Linked DNA regions of Pseudophaeobacter arcticus DSM 23566. The protein of the gene in region 1 interacts with the protein of each later gene in a pairwise test. Links are inferred from orthologs where the notes say so. Each region holds a gene or a part of one and is shown in the gene's direction. Other genes may lie near its edges.

The links. The genes of interacting proteins can lie anywhere in the genome.
Region 2: the proteins of grxD (region 1) and ARCT_RS0108565 interact in binary tests that used the Escherichia coli proteins (3 or more experiments, as listed by UniProt). The link is inferred for Pseudophaeobacter arcticus DSM 23566 from one-to-one orthologs.

The regions. Positions count from the first base shown.
Region 1 is NZ_KI421507.1:1,779,271-1,784,574, forward strand. The notes cover bases 1-2,696. They hold grxD (Grx4 family monothiol glutaredoxin), read left to right. Parts: upstream 1-1,015; coding sequence 1,016-1,378; downstream 1,379-2,696. Other genes in these bases: purL (phosphoribosylformylglycinamidine synthase subunit PurL), read left to right, coding at 1-486; ARCT_RS0112560 (BolA family protein), read left to right, coding at 662-898; ARCT_RS0112570 (cell division protein ZapA), read right to left, coding at 1,558-1,956; ARCT_RS0112575 (hypothetical protein), read right to left, coding at 1,956-2,696. Also shown: more of ARCT_RS0112575, read right to left, coding at 2,697-2,735; tkt (transketolase), read left to right, coding at 3,001-5,022. UniProt on the Escherichia coli protein: Monothiol glutaredoxin involved in the biogenesis of iron-sulfur clusters.
Region 2 is NZ_KI421507.1:972,823-977,745, forward strand. What follows is about bases 1,353-4,284. They hold ARCT_RS0108565 (BolA family protein), read left to right. Parts: upstream 1,353-2,655; coding sequence 2,656-2,913; downstream 2,914-4,284. Other genes in these bases: cobS (cobaltochelatase subunit CobS), read right to left, coding at 1,353-1,662; ARCT_RS0108560 (DnaJ domain-containing protein), read right to left, coding at 1,926-2,549; ARCT_RS0108570 (DUF4177 domain-containing protein), read right to left, coding at 3,013-3,534; pepT (peptidase T), read right to left, coding at 3,692-4,284. Also shown: cobaltochelatase subunit CobT, read right to left, coding at 1-509; more of cobS, read right to left, coding at 676-1,352; more of pepT, read right to left, coding at 4,285-4,923. UniProt on the Escherichia coli protein: Transcriptional regulator that plays an important role in general stress response. Has many effects on cell morphology, cell growth and cell division. Acts by regulating the transcription of many genes, including dacA (PBP-5), dacC (PBP-6), ampC and mreB.

The DNA.
Region 1 (5,304 bases):
GGCCAAGCCCGCGACGGTCATATTGCGCTGCTGATCGGCGAAACCCTGGGCCATCTGGGCCAATCTGCCCTGCTGGCAGAGGTGTTTAACCGCGAAGACGGCGATGCCCCTGCGGTTGATCTGGCGGCGGAAAAGCGCAACGGGGAATTCATCCGTGCCAACCGCGGCTTGATCAAGGCCTGTACTGATCTGAGCGATGGCGGTCTGGCACTGGCGGCGTTTGAGCTGGCCGAAGAAGCAGGTGTTGGCGTCCAGATCGACGCAGGCGACACCCCGACCCTGTTTGGGGAAGATCAGGCGCGCTATCTGGTGGCCTGCAACTTTGACCAGGCCGAAGGTCTGATGCTGGCAGCTGGCAAGGCAGGTGTCACCCTGACCACCGTAGGCAAATTTACCGGCGACAGCGTCAAAATTGGTGGCTCCGAGGCGCCGCTGGCTGAATTGCAAGCGGTCTTCCGGGCGGGCTTTGCTGACGCGGTGGCGTAAAACCGCGCCGCACTCGCTCTGTATCTCATCAAAGGCGCGCAAAACCAGCGCGCCTTTGCGCGTATTACTGACCACCCTCCGCCCTATTTGTGCTGATTACAGTGGCCTTGAGTGCTTGCACTACCCCCAAGGCCACCCTAAGTTTCAAGCAAGACCAAAGCCAAGGATCACCCCTATGCCAATGCAAGCTCAAGAAATCGAAGACCTCCTGCGCCAGTCCTTTCCGGATGCGGAAATCCAGGTCGCAGGCCAGGATGGGGTTCATATGTCCGCCATGGTGGTGGATGAGAGTTTTCGGGGCAAAAACCGGGTGCAGCAGCAGCGCGCAGTCTATGCCGCGCTCAAGGGCAAAATGGACGGCGCCAACGGAGAGTTGCACGCCCTGGCCCTGACCACCAAGGCGCCTGAGTGAACAAAATCTTGATCGTCATTGCTGCTCTGGCAGTGCTGGCGGTCTGGATTTATTTTGAACTCGAGCCATATATCGAACAAGACCGCGACAGGCGGAACCGCCGAAAGGAAAAGACAGATGAGCGACGCAAAGACCCGCATCGACGAAACCGTAAAAGCCAATGACGTTGTGCTCTTCATGAAGGGCAACAAGGACATGCCCCAGTGCGGGTTCTCCTCGCGCGTGGCTGGCGTGCTGAATTATATCGGCGTTGATTACACCGATGTAAACGTGCTGGCCGACGAAGAAATCCGCGCCGGCATCAAGGAATATTCCGACTGGCCCACCATTCCGCAGCTCTACATCAAGGGTGAGTTTGTCGGCGGTTGCGACATCATCACCGAGATGACGCTTTCGGGTGAACTGGACGGTCTGTTTGCCGATAACAAAATCGCCTTTGACAAGGACGCCGCAGACAAGATCCGCGAAGCCAACGGCTAAACATCCCCCCACCCGGCCCGCAGTTTCCATGTCACGCCGGGACCTGCACAGATACAAAAGCCCTTTCCGGCAGATACCGGAAGGGGCTTTTTGTTGCTTGCAAGAAACGTTCCCAGATCACCCAGGTTCACACAGATTTCACGCGGGATCGCCCCATGTTCACCTGATGCAGCCCAAGCCTATTCAGCTGCGGATTTTTCTTCGATCTGTTGCGCCAAGGATTCGGCGCGGGCCGCCAGTTCCGCCAGGGCTTCGGGCACTTGTGGTGGCACAACAGGCACCTCGATGCGCTCGGGCTCGGGGGCGGGCGTGTTTTTCAACGCTTCCAGCTCTGCCACGCGCTCTGCCAGTTCGGCCTCCACCTCTTTGATGCGATCCTCGACGGCTGCGGTTTTATCGGCCAGCATCAGACCCGCCATCAACAGCATCCGCGCCTCGGGCATCCGGCCAATCTGATCCGACAGGACCTGGGCTTCGTCATCCAGCATCTTGGCGGCGGAATGCAGATAGCTTTCTTCGCCCAACTGGCAGGAGACTTCAAATCCACGCCCACCGATATGAATAGTTACTTCTGGCATCAGACTTCTTCCCCTTCCGGCAGGTTTTGTTCTGGCAGGGTTTGTGCATTGGCCAACAGCGGTTCGAGCTTGGCCAGCACCGCATTCACCTGCGCCTGTTCGTTGGCCTGGGCCGCACGCAGGGCTTCGTTGGTGCTGTGCAACGCATCATTGGCAAGGCGCAGCTCATCCAGCTGAGCCTGGAACTCATGGTCCTTGGGCACCACAGCGGCCGCCGCCTGTGCCTCGGTCAGCTGCGCCTTCAGCGCGGAAATTTCCGCCTCCAGCGCCGCCTGATCCACCGCGCCCCCGACATCGCCTGCCATGTCCCCCGAAGAGGCTTCCTCGACCTGGGTCAGCAACTGCTGGTGAGCGTTTTTTAGATCGGTGAGTTCGGTTTCCAGAGCTTCCTTTTCAGCCGCCATACCGTTGCCTGCGCTTTCCAGCGCCCCTTTCAGCCGGGTAATTTCCAGCTTCAAAGCATCCTTTTCATCGGTATTGCCGACCTCATTGCGCAACAGTTCCAGCTCTGCCTGCAGCGCGGCCATGTCGCCATTGTCAGCAGCAGGTGCAGCCTGCTCTGCCTCTTTGAGACGGCTGTGCAGCACCTTCACCCGTTCCTCAAGCTGGGAATTGGCGGTTTTTTCTTCTTCCAGCGCGCGCTCCAGATCGGAATTATCCGCAGCAGCCCGGGCCTCTTCCTTGGCCTCGACGCGGGCCTGCTCCAGCTTTTCAACCCCCGAGCCAATCCGCTCCATGGCGGCTAGAATACGTCCCTGCAACTCTTCGATCTGCGTCATACCTGTCCCTCACCCCTCATCACTTCTGCTGGTGCCTGCCTCTGTGTCCTGTGCAGCACCTGCTGGCCGTCAGCGCGAATCGCTTTACACCAGCCGCGTTGCCAACAGCTTAACGAAGTCAGGAGTAAAACACCCCCTCTTTGCTTTCAAGCACTTGCAGCCATGACTTCGCCTTCCCGGCAGGGAATGGCGCAGAAAGCTTGATCTTTGGGCTGTCACTGCTATTGAGCGGCGGACCAGCCTGGTAACCCAAAGGAAAACTTCAGTGGATCTGACAGCCCTGCGCACCGCCAACCCCGAACATTGGAACAAGGCCGCCGCCATTCGCGCGCTTGCCCTTGACGCCGTCGCCGCCGCCAACTCCGGCCACACCGGTATGCCCGTCGGCATGGCCGATGTCGCCACCGTGCTGTTTGAAAAGCACCTGAAGTTTGATGTCGCGGCCCCCCAGTGGCCAGACCGGGACCGCTTCATCCTCTCTGCCGGTCACGGCTCGATGCTGATTTATTCCCTGTTGTACCTGTGCGGCGACAAACAGGTGACACTGGACCAGATCAAAAATTTCCGCCAGATGGGGGCGCTGACAGCGGGCCACCCGGAAAACTTCCTGCTCGACGCGGTTGAGACCACCACCGGCCCGCTGGGTCAGGGGATTTCTAACGCTGTTGGCTTTGCCATGGCCGAAGAAATGCAGCGCGCCCAATATGGCCGCAAGGTTGTCGATCACCACACCTATGTCATCGCCGGCGATGGCTGCCTGATGGAAGGCATCAGCCAAGAGGCCATCGGCCTGGCTGGCCGTCATTCGCTCGGCAAGCTGATTGTGCTGTGGGACAACAACAACATCACCATCGACGGCACTGTTGAGCTCTCGGACCGCACCAACCAGGTGCAGCGCTTCCGCGCCTCTGGTTGGCAAGTGATCGAGATCGACGGCCACGACCCCGTTGCCATCGACGAAGCGCTGACAGCCGCCAAGAAATCGAAGAAACCTTCGATGATTGCCTGCAAAACTCATATCGCTTTGGGCCATGCCGCACAGGACACCTCCAAGGGCCACGGCGCGCTCACGGATGCGGATCAGATGGCCGCCGCCAAGGCCGCCTATGGCTGGACAACCGGCCCCTTTGAGGTTCCCGCCGATATCAAATCCCAGTGGGAAGCCATCGGTGCCCGTGGCGCGACAGAACGCGCAGCCTGGGAGGCCCGCTTTGCCGAGGTCTCGCAGCAGAAACAGGACCGTTTCAACCGCGCCTATGCGCTGGACGCTCCCAAAAAGCTGTCGGCCACCATCAAGGCGCTGAAAAAGCAGGTGTCTGAAGCGCAACCAAAGGTTGCCACCCGCAAGGCCTCTGAAATGGCTTTGGAGGTGATCAACCCGATCATGCACGAAACCGTGGGTGGCTCGGCTGACCTCACTGGATCGAACAATACCAAAACCGGCGATCTGGGTGTGTTTGACACCGACAACCGCAAGGGCCGCTACGTCTATTGGGGCATCCGCGAGCACGGTATGGCCGCCGCGATGAACGGCATGGTGCTGCACGGCGGCATCCGCGCCTATGGCGGCACCTTCTTCTGCTTCACCGACTACGCCCGCCCCGCCATGCGTCTCGCGGCGCTGATGAAGATCCCGACAGTGTTTGTGATGACTCACGACAGCATCGGCGTTGGCGAAGATGGCCCAACCCACCAGCCGGTTGAGCATCTGGCAATCTGCCGCGCCACGCCCAACACCTATGTGTTCCGCCCTGCGGATGCGGTTGAGGCAGCTGAGGCCTGGGAAGTGGCCCTCACCGAGAAGGACACCCCTTCGGTGATGACCCTGACCCGTCAGAACCTGCCCACCCTGCGCACCGAGCACAAGCTGAGCAACCTCACCGCCAAGGGCGCCTATGTGCTGGCCGAGGCGACCGGCAAGCGTCAGGCCATCCTGATCGCCACCGGGTCCGAGGTGTCATTGGCGATGGAAGCCAAGGCCAAACTGGAAGCCGAAGGCATCGGCACCCGCGTGGTTTCCATGCCCTGCATGGAGCTGTTTGCCGCCCAGGACGAAGCCTACCGCCGCAAGGTCCTGCCCGCAGGCCCCGTGCGCGTCGGCATCGAGGCCGCAATGCGGGCCGGCGGCTGGGATCGCTGGTTGATGGGCGAACGTGGTCAGGACAAAAAGGCCGGATTTATCGGCATGGACCGCTTTGGTGCCTCGGCGCCCGCAGGTGAGTTGTTCGAAAAATTCGGCATCACCGCCGAGGCCACCGTTGCCAAGGTAAAAGAGCTGCTGGGGTAAAACCACAGTTTAGTAAGACCACAAAGGGCACCCAAATGGGTGCCCTTTTTTGTCATGTTTTTTGTCATGTAATGTCAGCTAGGCGGACAGTGCTGCTTTTGAACCCATTCAGAAAAACCATCGCGTCCGAACCGAGGGGTGGGAAGCAAAGCGCCCGCCCCGTGGGGGCGGTTCGGGCGCTGCCAAAGCGGCGCTTTGGCAATTGGCGAAACACCTGATTGTGGCAGCCATTGAAGGCTCGCTATGTGAACAAATCTACCAAATTGAGCGGCTCATACCACG
Region 2 (4,923 bases), 810 kb from region 1 along the record:
CACAGCTCCATCACATTGTCGGCGCCCTGGGGCAGCGGGCGGCCCGTGGCCAGATGGCGCACCAGATAGCCCGCCGAGGCCGCCAGCGGCGCCTCGGATGAGCTTTTCATCTGGTCATAGCCGCGCCGGATGGCGTCATTGCGGATCTTGACGTCGATATTGCTGGCCGTCCCCGGCATATGCCGCGCCCCCATGGCCTCGCAGCGGGCGGTTTCCATCGCCTCATAGAGATCACGCGCCATTTCCCCCTGGGGGGTGTATTTGGCATGGGTGGCATCGTCATGGAACTTGCGGCGCAGGGCCAGGGCATCCGCGGTGCCACGGGCCAGCAGCACCTCCTCGCGGGTCATGCGGCGGCTAACCTGCGGCAGGCGCATATTGTCGCCGGACACCCCCGAAGGGTCGACGGTATAGGAAACGCTCAGCTCCGGATCATCGGCCATGACCTTGGTGGCCTCGGCCAGGGCCTTTTTGAACGGATCAGCAGGATTGTCGTTTTGTTTTCTCATGGTCGCACCTTGTCCCTGATGAGCATCCTCCCTCTTTTTGGGAAAGTCCAGTCGAGCGGCAGCGAAAAGGGCGGCGCCCGACCCGGCGGGGAGGAAGCGAAGCGCCCGCCCCGTGGGGGACGGGACGGGCGCTGCCCGGCCTTGCGGCCGGGCGGCACGTCACAAATCAGCCCAGTGAAACGCTGGCGGCGCTTTCGGGCAGCTCTTCGTCAAAGCAGCGCTGGTAGAACTCGGCGACGGTCTGGCGCTCCAGCTCGTCACATTTGTTCAGGAACGACAGACGGAAAGCATAGCCCACATCGCGGAAGATCTCGGCGTTTTGCGCCCAGTTGATCACGGTCCGCGGGCTCATCACGGTCGACAGATCGCCGTTCATGAATGCGGTGCGGGTCAGATCCGCCACAGTGACCATCTGGGCGATGCTCTTGCGGCCGGGCTCGGTGTTGTAATGGGGGGCTTTGGACAGCACGATGGCGGTTTCGGCATCATGGCTGAGGTAGTTCAGCGTGGCCACCAGCGACCAGCGGTCCATCTGGGCCTGGTTGATCTGCTGGGTGCCGTGATACAGCCCCGTGGTATCGCCGAGGCCAACGGTGTTGGCGGTGGCAAACAGACGGAAATAGGGGTTTGGGGTGATGATCTCGTTCTGGTCCAGCAGCGTCAGCTTGCCGTCATGTTCCAGAACCCGCTGGATTACAAACATCACATCGGCGCGGCCGGCGTCATATTCATCAAACACGATCGCAACCGGGTTGCGCAGCGCCCAGGGCAGGATGCCTTCGTGGAACTCAGTCACCTGCTTGCCGTCGCGCAGCTTGATGGCGTCCTTACCGATCAGGTCGATCCGGGAAATATGGCTGTCGAGGTTGACCCGGACAGAGGGCCAGTTCAGACGCGCGGCGACCTGTTCGATATGGGTCGATTTGCCCGTACCGTGGTAGCCCTGGATCATCACCCGGCGATTGTGGCTAAAGCCGGCCAGGATGGCCATGGTGGTGTCGGGGTCGAATTTATAGGTGGGATCAATCGCGGGCACACGGTCAGAGCCTTCGGCAAAGCCCTTGATGGTCATGTCGGTATCGATGCCAAAGACATCGCGCACCGAAATGGGGTCGGTGGGTTTTGCATTCATATCCAGCATGCCGTCAGTCATCACAGTCGATCCTTGTTCCTCTCCCGCCGATTGCGGGGTCAATCCGGGGGATTGGTGCCTGATCTTGCGGTGAAGGGCAAGGGGCAGAGTCGGGGGTGGCCAAATAACGTGATGTTGCAGAGGGAACTGGCCTTATGCGTGGCTCGAAATTTGAACCGAAGGACGCCAATAGCGATATCTGGGCACAAAAAAATAGGCAGCTCCCGCTGCCCATTTTCTTTCTGTTCCAAGACTCGGGATCTGGGGTCCTGACCCTAAGCGCATTATTTGAAGCTGCGGCTGTCCTTGATCTGCTCCCAGGCCCAGCGGACCTCTTGCAGCTGCTCTTCCTGGCTGCGGTCACCGCCGTTCATATCCGGGTGCAGCACCTTGATCAGCTTTTTGTAGGACTTGCGGATGTCGGCCTTGGACCAATCGTCCTTGGCCTCCAGCAGCTCAATAGCGCGGCGTTCGGTGGCGGGCAGGCGGCGGCCGGTGGCGGCAGAGCGGCCCGGGTTCTGGGTGGCATTGCCGCCAAGAACCTGATGTGGATCCTCAATGCCAAGCCGGGCCCAGGCGCGCGCTTCGGGGTCGCCCATGGGTTTGGTCTGACGTTCCCAGACCTTGTCCTTGGACTGCTGCGCGTTCAGCTCTGCCTCGGTTGTGCCCTGGAAGAAATTCCAGTGGTTGTTATATTCGCGAACATGTTCCTGGCAGAACCAGAAATAATCATCCAACACATCCGGGGCCTTGGGGGCGCGGAACTTGCCGGCCTCTTCGCACCCCTCCTTGTCGCAGACCCGCACAGAGGTCTCCGAGGCGCCGGACATGCTGCGACGTCCACGCGGATTCTTCTTCTTGGCAGAGCTGACGGACATATCGAAACCGAAAGGATCTGATTTACTCATGGGGTGCACCTTCTCGACGCAACTACTCGACTCGGAGGCAGCAGTTTAGTCTAAGGGGCGCCAGATTGAAGGGGGTGCGAGAAATAAATATGAGGATGAGCGGAATATGAGCATTCGTGTCGAGATGGAGCAGCGGCTGCAGGCAGCCTTTGCGCCCACGGAACTGGAGGTTGTGGATGACAGCAACAGCCATATTGGCCACGCGGGCCATGATGGCAGCGGTGAGAGTCACTTTAACGTGAGGATCCGCGCCGCAGCCTTTGCCGGGCAAAACCGGGTGCAGCAGCACCGGGCAGTGCACAGGGCGCTGGGGGACATCGTGCCGCGCATTCACGCGCTGGCACTGGATATCGGCAGCGATTGATCTGTCAGACCCTGCAGAGGTGCCCCGAGCTCAAGAGGCTTGGACCCTTGCAGGGAGGATGGCCCTTGCAGGGAAGGGGGGCCTTGCCGGGAGGCGCGGTTATTCGTCGTCTGCGGCGTGCAACTTGGCGCGGGCTTTCAGGGCGGCAGTCATGCCAGAGACCGGGCTCAGCTCTTCGACCCCATCGTCGGCCCGCATGCTGGCAGCTCCCTGACCTGGAACAGGAGTTGCTCCTGCTGGCGCTTCGGGATCGCCTGCGGTGGCTGTTAACACGCCAGCCGCAGGGGCGGCGGCAGGGGGGGCGGCAACCGGTGCCTGCACCGCTGGCGCATTGCCTGCGGGGGCGGTGGTTGCGGCAAGGGCGGGTGCGGACACACTCTCGGCTGTTGCCAATGCACGGCGAAACACCAGCACATTGCGCCAATGGGTGGTTGATCCGGTCAGGCCGGAACGCTCATCCGAGGGCAGGAGTTCTGCGCGTTGGTACTCCCAGCCTTCAGCTGCCATTTGGTTGAGAGTGATCTCAATGGAACTGGCAAAACGCCCCTCGGGGGTTTTGACGCCTTTGGTCTTGGTGCCCTTATGGGGAGCGGGAACAACTTTGTACTCAAACGCCTGCATTGCGGTCTCCTGACTTCCGGCGCAGGTTTACCCTATGCAGGCGAGGGGTCAAGTCTGGGTTCGCTGACAGAGGATCCTCCAGCCGAGATTGCCGGGTTTTCCAGCAAGACACCGCTGCCCGGTCCTGGAACCGGACAGCGGGGGGGGGCGACGGGGGCTATTTGGCTGCCGCCAGTTGCGCCAGGGTCAGGCAGACCTGCAGGGACGCGGCCATGTCCTGCACCGACACCCATTCCAGGGGGCCGTGAACACATTGCATCCCGCAGAAGATATTGGGGGTCGGCACCCCCATTTCCGTCAGGCGCGAGCCATCGGTGCCACCGCGGATCGGCACCGAGATTGGTTCGATCCCATTGGCACGGCAGGCCTCCAGCGCCAGATCAACCGGGGTCATGTCCTCTTCCAGCCAGTAGCGCATGTTGCGATACTGCGGATAGATCTCGCAGGTGATTTCGGCGCGCGGCTCTGAGGCCTGCACGGCGGCGCAGACCTGGCGCAGCAGATCCCCCTTGGCCGCCAGACCGTCGCGTTCAAAATCACGCAGGATCAGCTTGATCTCCATCTCTGACGACCCCCCCGCCATATCGGTGACATGCAGGAAGCCCTCGCGCCCGTCGGTGGTTTCCGGCGTCATGGTCGCCTGCGGCAGGGTCTGCACAATCTTGGAGGCCAGATGCGCGGCATTGACCATCTTTTCCTTGGCCCAGCCAGGGTGGATCGAGACGCCCTTGATCGAGACCACGGCGCGATCCGCCGAGAAGCTCTCGTAGATGATCTCACCCAGGTCACTGCCGTCCAGCGTATAGGCAAAATCAACGCCCAGATCTGCAGGCAGCCTGGCGTCAACGCCGCGCCCAATTTCTTCGTCGGGGGTAAAGGCGATGCGGATGGGGCCGTGCGGGATATGTGGGTTCTCGATCAGGTGCTGCGCCAGGGTCATCACGATGGCGACGCCGGCCTTGTCATCGGCGCCCAGCAGGGTCAGGCCGGAGGCGGTGACCAGATCATGGCCCTCTTTGCCCGCCAGATAGGGGTGGTCCTGTGGAGACAGCACCAGATCGGGATTATCCGGGAAACTGATGTCGCCGCCGTTGTAGCCCTTGATGACGCGGGGTTTGACCCCTGCCGCATTGAACTGCGGCGCGGTGTCCACATGGGCGAGAAAGCCAACCGTCGGCCCATCAATAGTGCCGGGAATTGTCGCCAGCACGGTGCCATAGTCGGTCAGCGCCACATCCTGCGCGCCGATCTGGTTCAGCTCGGCCACCAGCAGGTTCAGCATATCGAACTGGATCTCGGTGCTGGGGGAGGAGGGAGAATTCTCATCGCTTTGGCTGTCGATGGTGGCATAGCGGGTGAGGCGATCCTGAAGGGTCTGGTCGAAGGGCG